One region of the Roseovarius sp. SK2 genome, then DNA from elsewhere that is predicted to be linked to it. Evidence: riboswitches for the same ligand, from Rfam matches in the RefSeq annotation. Region 1 holds a riboswitch; each other region holds the start of a gene.
The links. A riboswitch is a leader RNA that binds a small molecule or an ion and turns the genes downstream of it on or off. The one in region 1 is predicted to bind cobalamin.

Region 1 (5,617 bases):
GATCACCTCGGGCGCGCGCGGCCTTGCCGGCGGCATCAAGTTCGCCGCCACCGCCTCTGCGGTAAAGGACGAGGCTGCCAGGCTTCTGGGAAAGCAACTGATCACGAACCAGACCGGCGCCACCGGTGAAACGGTGCATGCCGTCTATGTCGAAGCCGACGTCAAGCATGACGCCCAGTATTACATTGCCTTCGCACTAGACCCCGACACTGGCGCACCGCTACTCGTCGCCTCCCCCGATGGTGGGGTGGAATTCGAGCAGAAGGCGCAGATGAACGCCAGCGAAGTCGCCAAGCACAGCCTGACCGGCAGCATTGATGCGGACCGCGCCGGTCTGACCGAGTTTCTGTCCGGCATCGGGATGGAGGACGAGAAGGCAGTCGAGCAACTTCTGTCGGCCTGCGAGGCGTTCATCGAGAACGACATGGCGCTGCTGGAGATCAACCCGTTCGTCCGCACGCCCGACGGCACCTGGATGGCCATCGACGCCAAGGTCGCGCTGGATGCCAGTGCCGCGTTCCGGCACCCGGAATGGGATTCGATGGTCTCGGGCGAGGGTCTGCCCGCCGTGGAAACCGCAGCGCAGAAAAGCAACATCAACTTCGTCAAGCTGACCGGCAACCTCGGGGTCGTGGTCAACGGCGCGGGGCTGGGCCTGGCCACGAACGACATGATCATCGATGCGGGCGGCAAGCCCGCGAACTTCATGGATATCCGCACGACCGCCACCAGCATGGACATCGCCCGCGGCGTCGAACTGCTGCTGCAGGAGCCTTCGGTCACTGCCATCCTGCTGAATGTGCATGGTGGCGGCATGACGGTCTGCGATACCATCGCCGAGGGCGTGAACTTCGCCTATTCGCGCAACAAGGGCACCAAGCCCGTTATCGCCCGTCTGGCCGGCCAGAACGCCGAATGGGGCCAGCGCATTCTCGTCGACCGAAAGGTGCCGGTCGAGATTTGCGGCACCATGTCCGAGGCCGTCAACCGCGCGGTCGAAATCGCATCCAAGGGGGCACGCTGATGGCAATTCTGGTCAACGAGAACACCCGACTCCTGGTTCAGGGCATGACCGGTCGCGCCGGCACGTTCTATACCGACCAGGCGATGCGTTACGGAACGAACTGCGTTGCGGGCGTACGTCCCGGGCGTGGCGGCACCTCGCATCTCGGCTTGCCGGTCTTTCACACCTGCGCCGAAGCGGTCAAGGAAACGAAGGCCAATGCCAGCCTTGTCACCGTGCCCGCCCCCAAAGCCGCCGACGCCATGATCGAGGCGATCGAAGCCGAGATAGAGGTGGTCGTCTGCATCACCGAACGGGTGCCGCAACACGACATGCGCAGGGTCAAGGAGGCGCTCGAAGGGTCGCAGACAATGCTGATCGGCCCGAACAGCCAGGGAATCCTGACGCCCGGACAATGCAAGATAGGGGTGATGCCGACCGTCGACGCGAAGCCGGGCCAGATCGGCATCGCGTCGCGCTCGGCCTCGCTCACGTCCGAGGTTCTGGCCAGTTGCAGCGCCGCCAATCTGGGCCAGTCCACAACCGTCGGTGTCGGAGGCGACGTGCTGCACGGGATCGGCTTTGTCGGCTGCCTGGAAAAGTTCCGTGACGACCCGGATACGAAGGCCGTGGTGCTGATCGGCGAAATGGGCGGACGCGAAGAGGAACTGGCCGCCGAGTATCTCTCTTCGGTCGATTACGGCAAGCCCGTGGTGGGTCTGGTGGTGGGGCGCCACGCGCCGGTCGGCCGCCGGATGGGCCACGCCGGCACATTGTCGGTCTTCGGCAACCTGTCGGCCGATGACAAGGTTTCGCTTCTGCGCGATGCGGGCGTCGTGATTGCCCGCGACGCAGGAACCGTGGTGGAAACCGTCCAATCCTGCCTGTCCTGATTTCGGGAAATTCTCGAACGACCTGTCGCGTCGTACCCGAAGGCAGGCCAGGACACTCAAGAAAACCGCCCAGGCACCGGATGAACTTACGGATTCGGTTTCCTGGGCCGACGACCGCGCGACGCAGGTCGAAACCCAGATCAAATTGACACGGCAAGACGTCAGCCGGTCCCGCGTTGGGATTTTCTCTTTCCTCACCCGGCGTCATGCACTAACACCCGAGTCGCTTCGGTTCCTGTCGGCTTTCCGGCGGGAGAATAGGGAATGCGGTGCGACGCGCCAGGCGTCAACTCCGCAACTGCCCCCGCAACTGTAGGCGGAGAGCGAGGCCGGACCATGTCACTGTCATGCGGCGCATGATGGGAAGACCCGGCCAAGCGTTGACCCGCAAGTCAGGAGACCTGCCGAGGTGATCACCCTGTCCGAACGCGGGGCGCGTTTCGACAACGGATCTTCCGTAGCGGTGACACTTGCACCGTCTGCGAAGAGTTTCCTTCCAGGCATGAACCAAAAAATCAGCGCATCAAGCGCGCCCCGGAGGGACAATCCATGTCACGCCCGTTCAAGTCCGTCCTTGCGGCAACCACCGCCCTTTTCATCCAGCCCGCCGTCGCGCAGGATGAACCCTACGACCTCGGCACGATCTTCGTCTCCGGCGGTCTGACGCCCATCGAAGGCAGCGCGTATGGCCGGGCCGGTAGCGTCATCACCGAGGAAGAAATCGAGGACCGCAACGCGGTCTACGTCGCGGACCTGCTGCGGTCGCTGCCGGGTGTTTCCGTATCCCGCACCGGCGCCTATGGCAGCGTCACCCAGGTGCGTCTGCGCGGTCACGAAGGCAACCACACGCTCGTTCTGATTGACGGGATCGAGGTCGCCGCCCCCAATACCGGCGAGTACGACTTTTCCGGCCTTCTGGCCGCCGATATCGAGCGCATCGAGGTCATTCGCGGACCGCAATCGGCGCTTTACGGCTCCAACGCCATCGGCGGGGTCATTTCGATCACCACCAAGACGGCGCAAGAGCCGGGTTTCTCTGGCAACGTCGGTTTTGAAGTGGGATCGGACGGCACCACCGAGGGCCGCCTCGGCCTGCGCCTGAATACCGAACGCGGTCAACTCAGCTTTTCCGCTGCGCGGCGCGAAACCGGCGGATTCGACATTTCCGGCACGCCCGGCGGCGAGGATGACGGCGATCTGAACCGCACCTACAACCTCAAGGGCCGCTACCGTGTGAACGAGGTTCTGACGATCGGCGGCAGTATCCGCCATGTCGACCGCACCGGCGACAGCGACAGCGGCGTGTTCGGCGCCCCGACCCGCGCAGGTCTTGTCGTCGATGACCTGTCGGGCACATCGCTTCAGGAAACCTATGGTGGCCTTTACGCAGAACTCGATACGCTTGGCGGGCGGCTCCTGAACCGGGTTGACCTGTCTTTCGGCACGATCGACCGCCAGGGTGTGAGCGGCGCCGGCGTGCGCAATTCAGACAATTCCGGCACCCGCGCAAAAGTCGCCTATCGCGGCACGGTCGCGCTGGACGCGCCCACCCTCAACAGCGCCAACCATACCCTTAGCTTCGCCGCCGAATGGGAGCGTCTGACCTACAAGGAAAACGATCCCACGATCGTCTTCGCGCCGGGACAGCTCGTCAAACGTTCGCGTGAACAGACGGCCATCGCGCTCGAATACCAGGGCGATTTCGGAAATGGCTTTGCGCTACAGGGCAGCGTGCGGCACGATTTCAATGACAAGTTCGAGGATTTCACGACCTACGCGATCGGTGCCTCCTACCAGTTGCCCAACCAGACGACGCGCCTGCATGCCTCTTATGGCACCGGCGTCCAGAACCCGACGCTGATCGAGCAATTCGGCTTCTTCGCCAACTTCGCCGGCAACCCGAACCTTGAACCCGAACAGAGCAAAGGCTGGGATTTCGGTGTCGAGCAGCAATTCCTGAACGGTCGTGGCCTGATCGACGTGACCTATTTCAACGAGGAACTGACGGACGAGATCACGTCGGTCTTCGACCCTGGCACGGGGATCTCGACACCAGTCAACCAGACCGGCACAAGCGACCGGCAAGGCATCGAGGTCGCCGCCAGCGCCGCCCTGACCGACCGGCTGGACATGTCGCTCAGCTATACCTGGCTCGACGCCGAAAACCCTGACGGCAGCGTCGAGGTCCGGCGCCCCGAGCACGAGGCGCTGTTGCGGCTGGGCTACCTGATGCCGAATGACCGCACCCGCCTGAACCTCGAGGTGCAGCATGTCGCCGGTCTCTTCGACAGCGACTTCACCGCGGCGTCGCTCGGTGCGAATGTGGTAGAGCTTCAGGACTATACGCTTGTGAATGTCGGGTTCAGCCACGAAGTTACCGATGACATCCAGGTCTACGGACGGATCCATAACGTGACGGACGAAAGCTACGAAGAACTGGACGGATACTCGACGCAAGGCCGCACCGCGTTCTTCGGCGTGACCGCGAACTTCTGACATGGCGGCGCGGCGCTTTCATATCGTCGCGACCCGGCTCGCCTTCGCAGTGATCCTGTGCTGGGCGGGCCTTGCCTCGGCCGAGGCGCCGCGCCGCGTCGTGTCGATGAATCTCTGCACCGATCAGCTTGCCATGCTGCTTGCCGGGCCGGGACAGTTGCATTCGGTTTCCGACATCTCGCTCGACCCGCGGATGTCGGCGATGACCGAAGAGGCGCGGGACTACGTGATAAACCAGGGCCTGGCCGAAGAAATCTACCTGATGAAGCCCGACCTGGTTCTGGCGGGCAATTTCACGACGCGCGCCAGTGTCGCCATGCTGCGCCGGCTGGGCGTCGAGGTGGTCGAGTTCGAGCAGGCTCGATCCCTGCCAGAGATCCGCAGTAACATTCTTCGCATGGGTGAGATTCTGCACCGGCAGTCCGCCGCACGCGAGATGGTCGCCCATTTCGATGCGCGCCTTGCCGCGCTGCAACAGGACAGCGGCGACCGGCCCGACGCGATGCTGTACTACGCCAGCGGGTATACGTCGCCGGCAGGCACGTTGTCGGATCAGATCCTTCAGGCCGCGGGCTTCGACAACGCGGCGGTCAAGGCCGGGCTCGGCACTCAGATGAAAATCCAGCTGGAAACGCTGGCGATGCTTGATCCCGACATCGTCATCACTTCGCAGCCATATCCCGGCGCCTCGCGCTCCGAGGCGATCATGCAGCATCCGGTGGTCGAGGCGCTGCGCGCCGAATTGCCCTTTGCCACGGTCACGGACAGCGACTGGGTCTGTGGCACGCCCCACGTGCTGCGCGCCATAGAATCGCTGGCCGAGACCCGTCATCGGCTGACGAAAAACACGCCATGACCCGTCTGGCGATCATCCTGTGCGTGCTGGTCGTCGGGCTGTTCTTCGGATCCCTGCTGATTGGCCCCGCCGAGATCGGCATCACCGACAGCCTTTCAGCGCTCTTCGTCGACGACGGCGGCGCGATGACGCTTGTCATGCGCGAGATCCGCCTGCCCCGAGCCTTGCTGGCCCTGATGATCGGCGCCAGCCTCGGTCTTGCCGGTGCCGCGATGCAGGGCTACCTGCGCAATCCGCTGGCGGAACCGGGGCTGATCGGCGTGTCCGGCTCCGCGGCGTTCGGCGCGGTGCTGGCCATCCACACCGGCGTGGCCGCGTCCTTCGCGCTGGCCCTGCCCTTCTCGGCCCTGGCCGGTGCGCTTTGCGGCG
Region 2 (5,617 bases), on a different contig from region 1:
TGGCCGGGGTTGTTCAGCAGCGCCTGGTAGGCCTTCTTGAACGCCATCTCGGTTTCACCGCCGAAAGCGTCCACGTATTTGGAAAAGTCGAAATCGTTGACCAGCTCGAAAATCTTGTCGACCGGCATGGTGACCTCGCCCTCGAACTCGACCTTGCTTTGCATGGCCAGGCTGTCGCCCAGAAAATACGTACCGGCGGACACCAGCACGGTCCGGCCATGCGCCGCGGCATCCGCGGCCTCGAACGCAGGCAGGTCATTGGTGCTGCCATCCCCTTTCGCGCCGTAATCGCGCACGTCCACCAGTCCGACCAGATCGCGCAGGAAGATGCTGGTTACATCCTCGATCCTAATGTCGTCGATCCGCACCACGCCGCTATTCGGCCCCGTCAGGTCGATGCCGAAATGGCCATACAGGGGCTCTGTGCCCCAGACCATGTCGACACCGCCGCGGTCGCCGCTGCCGACAATAGCCGTGACCTCGACCACCTCGCCATAGTTGGTCAGCGCCACGCTCGGGCCGGTCTCGACCAGGCCGTTGACATGGGCGCCGCCCGCACCGCCGGCCCAGGCCGCGATGCGCACGTTCGGCAGGTTCCCGGCAATTGCCTTAACCCGAGCGGTGATCTGCAGGTAACAGCCCGGCAGGATCGGCGTCTCGCCCATGTACCGCAGTTTCTGAACGGCTTGGGTTTTCTGGATCTCCAGCGCCCCGCCGAAATCCTGATCGGCAGGCACGAAGGCGGCGTTGGCCGCCCCATCATACGTGTCGGACCCCGGCGTGCCGTTCCCGCTCGACCAGACGTCCAGCCCGTTCGCATAGGCCGGCGGCATGAAGGTGATGCCATCGGTAATTGCCTTGTTCATGAATTTCCCTTTCCGCGCCAGGGGGCCGTCCCCAAGGCGTCACATGTTTGCCAGCCATAGGCGCGAACCGGAGCGCACCCGGGCTTCGGGAAATATCAACGGGGAGTTAACGGGACCTCAGGACACCGTGACGGTGCCCGACCTTTGGCGGCCTATGCCAATGGCGGTGTGAATTGTACCTAAAGTGGGTAAAAACCCACTATATCAGGCATTCTCATAGGCCGAATTGGGCCTACGCCATTCCGCCCTGCACCAGCCGATCCGCCAACCGCGCATAAGCCTCCGACACCGGACCGTACTCCAGCGCCACGGGCCGCCCGGCGTCGCCGCCCAGCCGTGTGTCGAGGTCGATCGGCAAGGCCCCCAACAGCGGCAACTCCAGCCTCTCGGCCTCCTGCGCCACGCCGCCATGGCCGAAAATCGCCGCCTCGTATCCGCATTGCGGGCAATGGAACATCGACATGTTCTCGATCAGCCCCAGCACCCGCGTCTTCAGCGTGTTGAACATGTCGATCGCCTTGCGCGCATCCAGAAGCGCCACATCCTGCGGCGTCGAGACCACCAGTGCACCGGTGGGCGCCGCCCTTTGGCACAGGGTCAACTGCACATCCCCCGTTCCCGGCGGAAGGTCCACCAGCAGCACGTCCAGCTCGCCCCAGTCCACTTGGCTTATCATCTGCTGCAAAGCCCCCATCAGCATCGGCCCTCGCCAGACAACGGCGCGGTCCTCTTCGATCATCAGTCCGATGGACATCATCTTGACGCCATGTGCCTCCAGCGGAGTCAGGATCTTGCCGTCCGGGCTGCTCGCCCGCTCGGTCACGCCCATCATGCGCGGCAGGCTCGGCCCGTGTATATCGGCGTCCAGCAAGCCCACGCGCCGTCCCGCCCGGGCGAGTGCCACTGCAAGGTTCGACGCCACGGTCGACTTGCCCACGCCGCCCTTCCCGGACGCCACCGCCAGAATCGACTTCACCCCGCCTGGGCGGATCGACGCGCTTCCGCCCTCGGGGTGCCGGCCCACCTTCAGTGACGGGGTCGGGGCCTCGGGCGCCTGTGCGGTCAACGCCACCTGCGCCGAAGTCACTCCTTCGACCGACAGCGCCGCGCGCTCGGCGGCTGCTCTCAAGGGCTCCATGTGGCGGGCCATCTCGGCAGTGGGCGCCTCCAGCACGAATCGCACTTCGCTGCCTTCGAGTCGCATCGCACGCACCATGTCGCGTGAAATCACGGTACCACCGTCCGGCAGTTCAAGCCGTTCCAGCTCCTGGCGCACTTTGTCGAGTATTTCCGTCATGCCCTGCCTCCATGCATCTGCGCCGCCAAAAGTCGCATTTCTGAAAGCAGGCACAACCCCCGTTTCAATCCCGCACAAAAAACCGGCAAATAGATGATATTGCACGCAAAAAATGAACTATTCTTCTATGCGCTTCCTGCATAGCCGCGTTGCAGCAAAATCTATTGTGCACGCGCAGCATATCGCTATCTTTAACTCAACAGCGAACGAAACGGCCACCGCGCCAAACGCTCGCTAAAACAATCAGGTGCTTCTCCTCCCGTTTGGCACCTGTTCGGGATACCGCCTCTCCTCCCTTGTGCGGTCCCGGCAAGACCTGGGCTCAGAACGAGCCCAACTGTAACGAACGGTCCCTTCCTCCTCCCTGGGACCCGACGTAAAGAACGGCGGCGCCTCTCCTCCTCCCTGGCGTCGCCGTTTTTTTTGCGCGACACCATCCATTCCTCTTCCGGACACCTGAACCGGATGCGCCCCGCCGCATGTGACAACGGGGCCAAATTCCGTAAGCTCAGTGCATGACCCGAGCCGCGCGCCCGCGCCGTCCGCGGGCCATCGGCGCCGCATGCCGCGCCTCTTCCAGGAAATCGACGAAGGCACACGCCGCAGCACTGCCCGGGTTCTGCACAACTGGCTCGGCCAGCGCCTCGCGCAACACGCGCGCCGTGACGGTCCCCGGATAGGCGAAAACCCATTCCAGGAATCCCAGTCGCGCCACGGCCTCGGCCTCCGCGCCGGTGGCGCCGCTGCGCTCCAGTCCATCCATGATCGGTGTCAGGTTCATGTTTTCTGCTCTTCCTCCGGCCACACCCCGGGCCGGACTGGGGCGAAGGAAAGCCGCGCGAGAACCGCTTTTCGGTCCACCGCCCGTACCGCCCCCCGCGGTTCGACGTTCACCCCAAGGGCTGGTTTCCGGGCTTGGCGGGGGTGCGGATACGCGCGCCTTCCCGGGGCATCTTGCCCCAGTGGCCCTCTGCGGTATCCCCCATCCTTACCGTTGCGGGGGCAGCGCCGGACTTGCACCGGCTTCCCAATTCTCCACGGCTTTCGTGGCACCTTCGGGACCATCATCTTGCCGCCAACCGGCCTCTGGCGCAACACGCGATTGCGACCTTGAAGGGCCTCCCGACGACACATGCGTCAAACCAGCCCTCAGGCCAGAACGTCGGCCCATTCGGGATGCCGTCGAAACTGCGCCGCGGCAAAGGGGCAAAGCGGCGTGATCTTGCGGCCCGCCGCCCGGGCATCCTCCACCGCGCGCGTGACCAGCGCCAAGCCCACACCATCGCCACGATATTCGTCCGGCACGCCGGTATGGTCGATAATCATTCCCGAGCTTCCCAACTTGGAATAGGTCAGCTCGGCCTCCGGTCCGTCACCGATGCGGGTGACATAGCGCCCCTTGCTCTCGCCGTCCTCGTGTTCGATCTGCATGTCTGTCTCCCATGGCCGAGCGCAGGATGCCGCACCGCCGACGAAAGGTCCATCACACTGTACATCGCGTGCCGTATGCACGACGCCGAACCAAACGCAAAACGGCGCCCCGAGGGGACGCCGCTCCATGGTCCGGGCCGGCAGGATCACTCCGCCGCCAACTGCTCCATCACCTCATCGCTGGCCTCGAAATTCGTCGTGACGTTCTGCACGTCATCGTCATCCTCCAGCGCGTCGATCAGCTTCATCAGCTTCTGCATCGCTTCCAGGTCCAGCTCAGTCGTGGTCGTGGGCCGCCAGACCAGCTTGGTTTCGTCACTCTCGCCCAGCTCCGCCTCCAGCGCGGTGCTGACGTCGTTCAGATCGGTATCCGCACACCACACGGTATGCCCGTCCTCGCCCGATTCCACGTCCTCGGCCCCGGCCTCTATCGCGGCCATCATCACCGTATCGGCGTCGCCCGCGCCCGCCGGGTAGGTGACCTGCCCCTTGCGTTCGAACATGAACCCGACAGAACCAGTCTCGCCCAGGTTCCCGCCATGCTTGGTGAAGGTCGAGCGGACCGTGCTGGCGGTACGGTTGCGGTTGTCGGTCATCGCCTCGACAATCACCGCCACGCCGTTGGGACCATAGCCCTCATAGCGAATTTCCTCGTAATCCTCGCCGTCGCCCGCGACCGATTTCTTGATCGCCCGGTCGATATTGTCATTCGGCATCGACTGCGACTTGGCCTGCTTGATCGCAAGGCGCAGGCGCGGGTTCTTGTCGGGGTCCGGATCGCCCATTTTGGCGGCAATCGTTATCTCCTTGGAAAATTTGGAGAAAAGCTTTGCCCGCTGGGCATCCTGACGCCCCTTACGGTGCTGAATATTCGCCCATTTTGAGTGGCCGGCCATGACGCGCCTCCGATGACATGTGTAAAGTTCACGCCTCTATAAATCAGGCGCGGGCCGCTGTGCAATCCCGGCAATCGACTGTTGCGCCGCCGCCCGTTGCCTCTAGGCTGGCCGGACGGGCCGCGCCCGTCAGACCGCTCCGGAAAGACCTCGCCCAGATGACCCAGGACCAGATCATACTCTTCGCGCTTTTCGGCGGCGTGTTCGCGCTACTGCTCTGGGGCCGCTACCGCTACGATATCGTCGCGTTCGGCGCGCTGATGCTGGGCGTGGTGCTGGGTGTCGTGCCCACCGAGCAGGCCTTTACCGGCTTCGGTCACCCGGCAACGATCATCGTGGCCCTCGTCCTCGTTGTCTCCGCCGGTCTGGTACGCTCGGGCGCGGTCTTTCTCATCACCCGGACGCTGGTCGACAGCTCGCGCAGCCTCGGCGCGCATATCACCATCATGGGCGGCATCGGCGGCGTGCTCTCGGCCTTCATGAACAACGTCGCGGCACTGGCCCTGCTGATGCCCGTCGACGTCCAGACCGCGCGCAAGGCCAAGCGCCCTCCGGGACTCAGTCTCATGCCGCTTTCCTTTGCCACGATCCTTGGCGGCATGGTCACACTTATCGGCACGCCCCCAAACATCATCATCGCCGGCATCCGCGAGGACGCCTTGGGGCAATCCTACTCCATGTTCGACTTTGCCCCCGTCGGCGCCGTCACCGCGCTTGCCGGTCTTGTCTTCGTCGCCCTCATCGGCTGGCGGCTCATTCCGGCCCGCGACGACAGCGGTCTGCACGCCGCCGAACTGGCCGATTACCTGGCCGAACTCACCATCCCCGAGGACAGCGCCCAGATCGGCAAGCGCCTCGCAGAGTTGCAGGAGGATGCCGACAGCAACGACGTCGCGCTTCTCGGCGTGGTGCGCGACGGCAAACGCCGCTATGGCCGTGCCCGCAACACCATTCTGCAAGCCGGCGACGCGCTCGTGATCGAGGCCACGCCCGACGCGCTGGATGAGTTCCGCTCCGCGCTGTCTCTCGCCTTTTCGGACTCCAAGCGCGAGGACAAGGTCCGCGCCGCCGGCGACGGGCTCGACATGATCGAGGTCGTGGTCCCCCGCGATGCACGCATCGCCGGC
Region 3 (5,617 bases), on a different contig from region 1:
CTTTTATTAGTCGACTCGACAACGTCCACAGTGCGGGTCAGACCTTCGCTGACGAGGCGACGAACATGATAGCTTCGACACCCAACGATCGGATTATCGGCAGGAAATTCTCTGGATCGGTATCGACGAAAGGCCGAGCGACAAATTCGGATGCACCGCGTTTTGTCTATTTCCTGCGTGTATCAAGTGATCGGGCGGTGGTGCCACGGCCATGCCGCCCGATGCCACGGGTCAGCAGCCAGATACCCCATCTACACACCCCTTCATCGGTTCTTTTGCCGCTCCATCTATTTGCATCATCAGGATACAACATGCCTAGAAGGGCAATCCCGAGAGAGATCGGGTTGGCTGGAAAGCCCGATGCAGCGTTTCAGCTAGCATGCCGACACGTTGCCTCAACTCAGGTTCTCGAAACGTTCCCTTATCAAACCAGCTTAAACCGTCCCCTTGGCGCTGACTTCAAACGGTGACGGTCGTCGATACGCGATCCGCCAATCGCCCTTGGCACAGCGACAGCGCCCTGCTGAACGCCTGTGCGGTTGCGTTTGACCGCAGGGAGGCAGATGCCCAACTGGAAAGCCCGAGACGCTGAGCGGTCCGGGCCACGCCTCAAAATCCTGCCCGAATTGACCAGAGGCGCAGGATCTGTATGCCTCAACGTGACGACGCAACGCGAGACACCGAATGAACCCCTCCGCCACTGTCCATTTCTGTCAGAACTGCGGTCCTTTGGACTTTGGACCTCTGCGCGAGGAATTGACGGCCACAGGGCTGGCAGACGCGGTGAGTATCGTCGAACGCGGGTGCATGAATGGCTGTGCCAGTCCGGTTTCCATGGCTATGCAGGGGCCGGGCCGGGCCATATATTTCTTCAACGGGGTAGATCCGGCGGCGGATGCAGAAGATATCGTCGCAACCTTGCACGCCTATCTTGCCGCCCCCGACGGCTGGATCGAGGACGCGCAGCCATGCGGTAGACTTCGGTTTTGTCTGGTCGGCCGCGTCCCGGCGCTCAGTTGCTGAGCATGACGCTCTGCGCAACCGGAGCACCGCCCACGGCCAGTGGCCGGTGATCGTTACTGTTCAATACCACCTCAAGTTCCACCTCGCCTTCGGGCAGGGTGTCCAGATGCATCCAGGGGCCATAGACGCGAGCCAGCTTGACGCCGTTGGCATAGACATGGGCATGTCCTTCGCCCGGAACATGGGCGCGGCTGGCATTCTCCGGCGAGAGCCGAAAGTTCTCGGTCATGATATGCAGGTTCCAGCCGGCGGACGGATCAGGCGTCACCTCGATCTCCAGCTTCGGCGCATCGGCGCCTGCCGGGACCGACAACATGGCGCCATGATCGTGCATGGCCGCGCCGGCGTGCTGCTCAGGACCGCCATGAGGAGCCGGATCGCCATGATCATGCCCGTCAAAGGTGACGCCGTTCGCCGCAGCCACCGTGAATCCAAGTCCCCCGCCGAAAACGAGGCCGATAAGAAGCATTGGAATGGAACGGTCCATGGGCGAATCCAACGTCATGTTCGATAAAGAGAACGGGCGCGCAAGGCACGCGCCCGAGCAATGATGTGCCAGTGTCAGACGGTCTGAGCCTGGCCGGTCGTTTCACTTTCGCGCGACCAAAAGAAGCCCGCGAAGGCCCCCAGCATGACCCAGGCGGCCAGTCCGGTTCCAAGAGCGCGCGACGCGAACAAGGCGCCGATCTCGGTCGGAACCGGTCCGGTAAAGACTTCAGGCTCGGGCGCACCGATGACATGCGGCGCCAGTAAGAGCACAACGGCTGCACCCCATCCGGCCCAGTTCCGGCTGAACGCGATCAGCCACATGGCGATCGCGGCCGTCAGCACGGTTGCAAACCACCAGATCTGGCGCTCGTAGACATCCGCCGCAGCCACGCCCGGAACTTCCGGCGCGAGGGTAAAGCCCGGTGCAAGGTGTACCGCGACAAACCCGGCAACGCCCCAGATCAGGCCCGTGCGAGCGTCGATTGCCGCACCACGGCTTTCAGCCAGCGACATCAGCGCCACCAGGATCATCGCGTAACCGGAATAGATCAGCATCGTGAAAATGATACTCAAACCATCCCGCACGGCATCGAAGCCCGGCAGCTCTGGCGTGGCTGAAGCGGTCGATTCGGTCCCGAAATGCACCAGGTCGCCACCTTCATAAAGCTCGGCATGAAGAAGGACCGGTTGAACGAAAAAAAGCTGCACCAGGGCGATAATCAACCCTGCGGCAGCGCCAGCGAACAAGGCGCTGGTCAGCAGACGCGTGAACATCGGTTCAGTGGCAGGGGAAGCCGGTGGCGTGACGCACGTCATGCGCCGCGTCGTGCAGCGCCGCGGCCTGAACGTGGCCTGCCACGAAGATCACGCCAAGGCCCAGCGCGGCGATGGCGATCACCGAAACGAGCCCGGAGGCCGATGTTGCCCGTGCGGTGGATGCAGTCTTTACAATCATAGTAGTACCTCTTTGCCTTCACACCCGAAGGCCTTGTGGTTTCAGTCGCGATCAGCAGGTCTCCTGGCTTGCGGGTCTTCATCGTCTGGCTGGCCTTCCCGGATTGCTCCAGTGACGTATTCAGCCTGATTCGCCGCCTACAGTTGCGGGGACAGCCACGGAATTGCCGAATGTTTTCAGGCGCACCGCGTTCCCTGTTCTCCATTTCTTGCGGAAATGGAACTGATCACTCTCGTTAGTCTAGCAAGCACCGCGACCTGTCAACAATACAACGCAAAACGATAGGCGAATCTCGAACCCAGCGACTGAACCGCAAAGCGAACGTCCCTGGCCGGCTTGGAAACGTACTCTGTGTCAGGCTTGCAAAGTCCCGCCCCACTCTGACATAGACACGACAACCGCCGCGCCGGACATCAAAGCAATGCCGCTTGCCGACGCGTCTCACACGGCATCGCCCTCCGATAGGGTCGCCTGAAACTCGCCGCATCCATCCCGGAGCCCCTCCATGGCGGATCAACTCAAGCCAAGTCCGGCGCGTGTCTTTTCCTCGCACGAAAGGCAATGTCTCTACGACATCATCGAGGCGCGCCGCGACGTGCGGAACGAGTTCCTACCAGACCCGATCGACGAAGACGCGCTGCGCCGAATCCTCGAAGCGGCCCACGCCGCGCCCTCCGTCGGCTTCATGCAGCCGTGGAACTTCATTCTGTTGCGTGACGCCGAACTCAGAACCCAGGTGCACAGCATCTTCAACCGCGCCAACGAAGAAGCCGCCGCCATGTTCCCCGATGATCGTCAGTCCGCCTACAGGTCGCTGAAGCTCGAAGGGATCACCAAAGCGCCGCTCAATATCGTGGTCACCTGCGATCGTACCCGCGGCGGAAAGGTGATCCTCGGGCGCACGCACAACCGTGACATGGACCTTTATTCGACAGTCTGCGCGGTGCAGAACCTATGGCTCGCCGCCCGCGCCGAGGGGATCGGCGTGGGATGGGTCAGCATCTTCGATCACCGCGAAATCGCCGCTCTGCTCGGCATCCCCGAACATGTCGAGCTGGTGGCCTATCTCTGCGTGGGATATGTCGATCAGCTCTACGACCAACCCGAACTGGCAGCCAAGGGGTGGCGGCAGCGGATATCGCTCGATGACCTTATCATGTACGAGGGCTGGCAGGACTGACAGCCCGGCAAAAAGGCCGTCAAAGGCACGCCACTGTGACCCAGATCGCGGTTTCCGAGACCATTTGCACGGCCCCCAGAACATCGCCGGTCTGTCCGCCGATTTTTCGCCATGCCAGCCAGCCGATGGCAACTGTCACCATCGCGCAGGCCAGCAGCGTCCAAGGCGAAATCACCAGCGCCACAGCCGCCAAAGCCGCGAGAACGCCCCGCGCGGCCCTGCTGCGGCCCGCCGCGCTTTTCCCCAGACCATCCGCGCGGGCCGGGGTAAGACTCTCCTGGACCGCGACCATGCCCCCCCGGCTCAGCATCGCTGCGCCGACGAACGCCCAAAAGCCGGGATCGGCGGCGGCTACGGACACCGCCCACAGCGCCGCGACCACCCCCACCGCAACCACGCCGTAGCTGCCGATGCGGCTGTCGCGCATGATCTCCAGCGCGTGCGCCTTGTCACGTCCGCCACCATGGCCGTCGGCAAAATCCGCAAGCCCATCGAAATGCAGCGCTCCAGTGACCAGCGCCATTGCGCCCAACGCCAGGAGAGCCGAAATTTGATCCGGCGCGCCAATCGCCTCCGCCAGACTGAAAATCATCCACGTCAGAGCGCCGACAACGGACCCCACCGGCACGAAGGCCCACCGCGCGGCCAGCATCGTCGGTGGGTCGTCACCGATCCGCCCGGCTGGAAGCCGGGTCAGCAGCATCACCGCCAGTTGAAGCTCGGCAATGCGCGCACGCAGGCTCATTGACCCGACACCCCCGCCTCGGCAAATGTCGCCATCCCGTTGTGACAGGCCAGCGCCGCGCGCAACACGCCCAGCGCAATCGCCGCGCCCGACCCTTCGCCCAGCGCCATGTCCAGCGACAGGATCGGCCGCATCCCCAGTTCCGACAGAAGCCGCGCATGGCCCGGCTCACGGCTGACATGACCGACAAGGCAATGGTCGAGAAACCGCCGGTCGGCAGCAAAAAGCGGCACGGTCGCGGCCGTGCAGATGAACCCGTCGAGGATGACCGGAATACGCCGCGCCCGCGCCTCCAGCACGGCGCCGCAGATCGCCGCCTGCTCCCTCCCGCCGAGCCGGGCAAGAATGTCCAGCCCAACGGCATCCGCGTGAAGCGTGCAGGCGCGTGACACCACGTCGATCTTGCGCGCGACCCCTGCGTCATCTGACCCCGTTCCCTTCCCGACCCAAAGCGCCGCGTCTCCGCCGAATGCGCCCTTGGCCATCGCGGCGGCGATGGTCGAATTGCCGATACCCATCTCGCCGAGGGTCAAGACGCTGACGCCGGGATCGACGGCCGCGGCCCCGCGGCGCAGGGCGTCCAGTGTATCAGCGTCCGACATGGCCGGCGCGGCGGTGATATCCGAAGTCGGCCGGTCCAGCTCCATCGCAATCACCGACAGATTGGCCTCGTTCGCGCGGCACAATTGATTGATCGCGGCGCCGCCGTTCTCGAAATTCGCCACCATCTGCGCCGTCACATCCTGTGGAAACGGATTGACCCCCTGCGCGCAGACACCGTGATTTCCCGCAAAGATCAGGGACTGCGCGCTGGCGATGGAGGGCCGTTCCCTGCCTTGCCAACCCGCCATGAAGATAGCCAGTTCCTCCAGCCGCCCCAGCGCGCCCGGCGGTTTGGTCAGGCTGTTCTGGCGCGCCAGCGCCGCCTCGGCCGCCTTATCGTCGGATAGGGGCAAACTACCGGCGAGGCCCGCAACCTCGTCCAGCGACGAGACGTCAGAAAGAATGGTCATTCGGCTTCACCTTCATCGGGTAGCCCGCCACGGTCAGCCAAACCTCTTCACAGGCCTGCGCCACGGATTGGTTCACCTGCCCCGCGGCATCGCGGAACAGCCGGGCCAGCTTGTTCTCCGGGACGATCCCCTGCCCCACCTCGTTGGTAACAAAAACGACCGGCGCGGCCTGGCGCTCCAGCGTCTTGACCAACCTGCCGGTCTCGCCCCAC
Region 4 (5,617 bases), on a different contig from region 1:
TGGCGCGGTTGCGCGACGCGGCGGCCAGCGCCTACGCCACGTCCCTGCGCGTCATCCCGATGAACGGCGCACAGGGCGCCATCCAACTGGTGCCGAGGCTGGCCAAGCCAGGCCGCGCCACCGTCCTGGCACCCACCTACAACGAACACGCCGCCGCCCTCAGGGCCTGCGGCTGGCAGGTCGAAGAGGTCGCGTCGGTAAACGCCCTGCGGGGCTCGGACCTTGCGGTAGTGGTCAACCCCAACAATCCCGACGGCCGTCGCACCGCGCCCGAGGCATTACTCGACCTCGCCTCCGATGTGGGGCTGCTTATTGTCGACGAAAGCTTTGTCGATCCAGAGCCGCACCTTTCCATCGGCTCCATAGACTGTCCTGTCAATTGCGTCGTCCTGCGGTCCTTCGGAAAGTTCTACGGTCTCGCGGGCCTGCGGCTCGGTTTCGCCCTCGCCTCGGGGGCGGTCGCCGACCGTCTTAGCGATCTGGCAGGCCCATGGCCCGTCTCGGGTCCCGCCATCGAAATAGCCTGCGCGGCGCTGGCCGACACCGGGTGGCAGGCGCGCACGGTCGAAAGGCTGATCCAAGACGCCGCGCGGCTGGATTCCTTCGCCTCCCGCGCCAGCTGGACGCTGGTCGGAGGTACCCCGCTCTTTCGCACCTACGAGGTGCCCGATGCGCATAAGGTACAAGAGGCTCTCGCAATGCACAGCGTGTGGTCCCGCATCTTCCCCTATTCAGACCGTTGGCTACGCCTCGGACTGCCACCGCAAACCCGCTGGCAGCAGCTGGACGAGGCGATCGGAGCCGCCTGACCTCATCTTGCAAGCGCCAAAAGACCCGCAACATCCAGATGCGTCTCAAGATGCGCCGCCAGTTCATCCAGCGTGCGCTCCACCATGACCTGATATCCCAGATCCGAGGCATCGGCCCCGTTCGAGTTAAGCCAAGTCGCTCGGAACCTGTCATCGCCGAACATCCCGTGCAGATAGCTGCCCGCCACGCGACCATCGGCAGACACCGCCCCCTCGGCCACGCCATCCACCCTGGCGAACGGTCTCGCGCGGTCCGACCCGTCACTGCGGCCGATATGAATCTCGTACCCGGCAAATGGAAGATCCAGCCCCACGTGGTGCGCGTCAACCTGGGTCACGCTCTTGTCGCCCCCCATGACCGTCTCGATATCCAGCAATCCGAGTCCCGGCGAGTCCCCCGGCGGCCCCTCGATTCCTTCCGGATCCGAGACGTTACGGCCAAGCATCTGGTAACCGCCGCAGATGCCCAGCACCCTGCCGCCCCGCCGGTGATGCGCCAAAAGGTCGACGTCCCACCCCTGCCGGCGGAGAAAGTCCAGATCACCGCGTGTCGATTTCGAGCCCGGAATGATCACCAGATCCGAATCAAGCGGCAACACCTGCCCCGGTTCCAACATGGTCACGCGCACGCCCGGCTCCTGCGTCAGCGGGTCCAGGTCGTCGAAATTCGCGATCCGTGACAATTGCAGGCAGACGATGTGAAACGCGCCCTGAACCGGGCTGTCGGCGATATCCAGCGCGTCCTCCGCCGGCAACCGCCACGCCTCGGGAAACCACGGCGCCACGCCATAGCCGCGCCAACCGGTGCGCGCTTCGATTTCCCGGTATCCATCCTCGAAAAGCGTCGGATCGCCGCGGAACTTGTTGACCAGAAAGCCACCGATACGCGCGGCATCCGCCTTCGGCAGAACCGCCTGCGTGCCGACGATCTGCGCAATGACACCGCCGCGATCGATATCGCCACACAGGACCACGGGCACATCCGCCGCCTCGGCAAAGCCCATATTCGCAATGTCGCCCTTCCGCAGGTTGATCTCGGCGGGCGAGCCTGCCCCCTCGACAATCACAAGATCATGCTGTGCCCTCAGTCTGGCAAAACTGTCCTGAACGGCCGACATCAGCGTCGGTTTCAACTTGGAATACTCCAGCGCCTTTGCCGTGGTCAGACGCTTGCCTTGCACGATCACCTGCGCCCCGACATCCGTTTCAGGCTTCAGCAGAACCGGATTCATATCGGTGTGCAACGTCACCCCACAGGCCATCGCCTGCAACGCCTGCGCACGGCCGATCTCGCCACCGTCCGCCGTCACTGCGGCGTTGTTCGACATGTTCTGCGGCTTGAACGGCGCCACACTCAAGCCTCGATGCCGCGCGGCCCGGCACAGGCCGGCCACCAGCATCGACTTGCCGACATTGGACCCCGTGCCCTGAATCATTATTGCAGGCATGGGCGGACCTCGATACCAGGTATTGGTCTCGGGCGACTATCCCCGAGGACCACGATAGGACGCATCAGAACTCGACACCCTTCTGGGCTTTGATCCCATCCCGGAACGGATGCTTCACCAGGCTCATCTCGGTCACCAAGTCGGCCGCCTCGATCAGTTCGGGCTTGGCATTGCGCCCCGTCAGGCAGACATGCGTCATCGCCGGTTTCTCGTGCAGCAAAAAGTCCACGACCTCGTCGATGTCGATATAGTCATAGCGCAACGCGATGTTGATCTCGTCCAGCAGCACGAACTTCATCTCGGGATCGCGAATCTGCTCCTTGGCGATGGTCCAGCCGTTCTGCGCGGCGGCGATATCGCGTTCCCGGTCCTGCGTCTCCCAGGTGAACCCTTCGCCCGAAATGAAGAACCGGCATTCGTCCGAAAAGCGGTTGCGCAGCATCTCGGCCTCTCCGGTCACCCAGTTGCCCTTGATGAACTGCACCACCGCGCACGGCATCCCATGCGCGATGCAGCGCAGAATCATCCCGAATCCCGAAGACGACTTGCCCTTGCCCGGTCCGGTATGGACCATGATCAAGCCTTTCTCCTCGGTCTTGTCCGCCATCATCCGGTCCCGCGCGGCCTTTATCTTCTTCATCTTCTCGTTGTGGCGGGCAGTCTTTTCCGCTTCGGACGGGTCGGACATGGGACGTCTCCTTGACACAAGGTGGGTTTTCGCAGCATGTCGCACCGTGTTGGTGCCTGTGTAAACAGGTGAAAAGGGAATGTGCAGCGCATCGCGCCAGGCACAGCCGCCCCCGCGACCGTGAACCGGGAAGGTTTCCACCGCCACTGGCGCAATGCCGGGAAGGCCGGAAACCGTGGGCCGAAGGGCCCGAAACCGCAAGCCGGGAGACCTGCCAACAAGAAGGAACAGACGAACCGGACGGGGTGTGCCGGGCTCGGATGGGTGGCCACCCGCCACCCCCGCGCGCACCCCCGACAGTGGAGGACACATGAGCGCGCGCATAGAACTGCTGATCTGCATCAAGTGCCGCAAGGGGCAGGAAACTCCAGAGGACGAGCGCCGCCCCGGCCAGCGCCTCTATGACGAGGTGACGGCGCGTGCGCTGCCCGACGGCGTCACCGTGACCCCCGTCGAATGCCTGCAAAACTGCGACGCAGGCTGCACCGCCGCCATGCGCGGCGGCGAACGCTGGACGTATCTGTACGGAAATCTCGATGAAACGTCGCATCCCGACATGCTGCTGGAAGGCGCGGTCCTCTATCAGCAGACCGAGGACGGGCTGATCCCGTGGCGCCAACGCCCCGAACATTTCAAGCGCAACTGCGTTGCGCGCATCCCACCCCTGACTGCAAAGGCTGACCAATGACCGATTTTGCAAAACTTCCCGTCACCGTCATTACGGGCTTTCTGGGCTCCGGCAAGACAACGCTGGTGCGCCACCTGATGCAGAACCCCGGCGGCCGCCGTCTGGCCGTGGTCGTCAACGAGTTCGGCGATGTAGGCGTCGACGGAGACATTTTGAAAAGCTGCGCCATTCCCGATTGCCCGGCGGAAAATATCATGGAACTGGCCAATGGGTGCATCTGCTGCACCGTGGCCGACGATTTCATCCCAACGATCGAGGCGCTGATGGCGCTCGATCCGCGCCCCGATCACATCCTGATCGAAACCAGCGGCCTGGCTTTGCCCAAGCCTCTGCTCAAGGCGTTTGACTGGCCCGATATCCGCTCCAAGATCACCGTCGACGGCGTCATCGCGCTGGCCGATGCCGAGGCCGTCGCGGCAGGCCGCTTCGCCCCCGATGTGGCCCGGGTCGATGCCCAGCGCCTCGCCGATGACAGCATCGACCACGAAACCCCTCTGTCGGAGGTGTTCGAGGACCAGATCTCCTGCGCCGACATCATCCTGCTGACCAAGCCCGACCTTGCCGGCCCCGACGGCGTGGCCAAGGCGAAAGAGGTCATCGCCGCCGAAGCCCCCCGCCCCCTGCCCGTGGTCGAGGTCGCCGAGGGCGTCGTCGATCCCCGCGTGATCCTCGGGCTCGAAGCCGCCGCCGAGGATGACATGGACGCCCGGCCCAGCCACCACGACGATCACGACGACCACGAGCATGACGATTTCGAATCCATCGTCGTCGACATCCCGGAACTGGGTGATCCTTCCGATCTGGTGCCCCGCATCGAGGACCTCGCCAACAACCAGAACATCCTGCGCGTCAAGGGCTATGCCAGCGTCGCCGGCAAGCCGATGCGCCTTCTGGTGCAGGCGGTGGGCGCGCGCGTGCGCCATCAATATGACCGCCCGTGGAAACCGGACGAGGCCCGCCGCGGGCGCCTCGTGGTCATCGCCGAGCATGACGACGTGAATATCGACGCGATCCGCGCCGTACTGGCTCCGGCCGAGGCGGCCGAGTAACCGATGCACGTCGTCTTCCGCGAAAGCCACGGTCTGGAAGAAACCGACACCCCGACCGACCTGGGACAAAGCCCGGCGGACCTGGTGGTCTTGTCGTTTTCCGACAGCGACCTTGGCGCCTTCGCGGAAGGCTGGCACCGGCGGCGCGACAGCCTGCCCGACCTGCGTCTGGCAAACCTCACCGCCCTGCGGCATCCGCTGTCGGTCGACACCTATGTCGAACAGACGCTGACCGGCGCCAAGGGCATCCTGATCCGGCTGATCGGCGGCGTGCCCTACTGGGAATACGGGCTACAGCAGGTGCTGGCCCTGGCGCAGGAAAAAGGCATCGCGCTCGCCGTCCTGCCTGCCGACGGCCGGCCCGACCCCCGGCTTGACGCCTATTCCACCCTGCCCGTCTCGACCCTGCGGCGCCTTGCAGAGCTTTGCGACAACGGCGGCAGCGTCGCGGCACAGGCCGCCCTGCAACAACTGGCGCTCGCCGCCGGCCTTTACGCCGCGCCGGTGCGCGGGGCCAAGGTGCTGCCCATGGTCGGCGCCTGGACGCCCGAGCATGGCGCCTGCTGCCCTCTCGCCGACCTGCCCGTCACGCAGACCCGCATCCTGATCGTCTTCTACCGCTCCTACGTGGTGGCCGCCGACCTCGCACCGATCGAGGCGCTGATGCGGGCCTTCCAGGCACGGGGCCATCATGTCCGCGCCCTCTTCACCCCGTCGCTCAAAGCCCCCGAGGCGGCGGGCTGGCTGCGCCGACAGGTGCAGGCTTACGCGCCCCACGCCATCGTCAACGCCACCGCATTTTCCGGCAAGGGCGACGACGGCACCTCGCCGCTCGACGCCGGCAACGTGCCGGTCTTCCAGGCAGCGCTGGCCACCTCCACCCGCGACGCCTGGGACGGGTCCGAGCGCGGTCTTTCGCCCGCCGACCTTGCCAT

Region 2: linked by a shared signal. The riboswitch ahead of PVV74_RS11970 (hypothetical protein) and the one ahead of PVV74_RS15955 (TonB-dependent receptor plug domain-containing protein) in region 1 are both predicted to bind cobalamin.
Region 3: linked by a shared signal. The riboswitch ahead of PVV74_RS20010 (CbtB domain-containing protein) and the one ahead of PVV74_RS15955 (TonB-dependent receptor plug domain-containing protein) in region 1 are both predicted to bind cobalamin.
Region 4: linked by a shared signal. The riboswitch ahead of PVV74_RS20065 (DUF1636 domain-containing protein) and the one ahead of PVV74_RS15955 (TonB-dependent receptor plug domain-containing protein) in region 1 are both predicted to bind cobalamin.

The regions. Positions count from the first base shown of each region.
Region 1 is NZ_JARAMK010000009.1:455-6,071, forward strand. It holds gene PVV74_RS15945 (succinate--CoA ligase subunit beta) at 1-1,024, shown strand, start outside; gene sucD (succinate--CoA ligase subunit alpha) at 1,024-1,896, shown strand; cobalamin riboswitch at 2,109-2,319, shown strand; gene PVV74_RS15955 (TonB-dependent receptor plug domain-containing protein) at 2,446-4,392, shown strand; gene PVV74_RS15960 (ABC transporter substrate-binding protein) at 4,394-5,248, shown strand; gene PVV74_RS15965 (FecCD family ABC transporter permease) at 5,245-5,617, shown strand, end outside.
Region 2 is NZ_JARAMK010000005.1:159,646-165,262, reverse strand. It holds gene PVV74_RS11980 (glycosyl hydrolase family 28-related protein) at 1-866, opposite strand, end outside; gene PVV74_RS11975 (Mrp/NBP35 family ATP-binding protein) at 1,099-2,163, opposite strand; gene PVV74_RS11970 (hypothetical protein) at 2,672-2,944, opposite strand; cobalamin riboswitch at 3,047-3,235, opposite strand; gene PVV74_RS11965 (GNAT family N-acetyltransferase) at 3,313-3,594, opposite strand; gene PVV74_RS11960 (YebC/PmpR family DNA-binding transcriptional regulator) at 3,741-4,490, opposite strand; gene PVV74_RS11955 (SLC13 family permease) at 4,649-5,617, shown strand, end outside.
Region 3 is NZ_JARAMK010000013.1:1,101-6,717, forward strand. It holds gene PVV74_RS19995 (DUF1636 family protein) at 730-1,023, shown strand; gene PVV74_RS20000 (hypothetical protein) at 1,013-1,510, opposite strand; gene PVV74_RS20005 (CbtA family protein) at 1,585-2,286, opposite strand; gene PVV74_RS20010 (CbtB domain-containing protein) at 2,291-2,467, opposite strand; cobalamin riboswitch at 2,504-2,709, opposite strand; gene bluB (5,6-dimethylbenzimidazole synthase) at 2,973-3,647, shown strand; gene PVV74_RS20020 (adenosylcobinamide-GDP ribazoletransferase) at 3,667-4,392, opposite strand; gene cobT (nicotinate-nucleotide--dimethylbenzimidazole phosphoribosyltransferase) at 4,389-5,405, opposite strand; gene cobU (bifunctional adenosylcobinamide kinase/adenosylcobinamide-phosphate guanylyltransferase) at 5,389-5,617, opposite strand, start outside.
Region 4 is NZ_JARAMK010000013.1:9,527-15,143, forward strand. It holds gene cobD (threonine-phosphate decarboxylase CobD) at 1-809, shown strand, start outside; gene PVV74_RS20055 (cobyric acid synthase) at 812-2,257, opposite strand; gene cobO (cob(I)yrinic acid a,c-diamide adenosyltransferase) at 2,322-2,945, opposite strand; cobalamin riboswitch at 2,979-3,178, shown strand; gene PVV74_RS20065 (DUF1636 domain-containing protein) at 3,256-3,633, shown strand; gene cobW (cobalamin biosynthesis protein CobW) at 3,630-4,682, shown strand; gene cobN (cobaltochelatase subunit CobN) at 4,686-5,617, shown strand, end outside.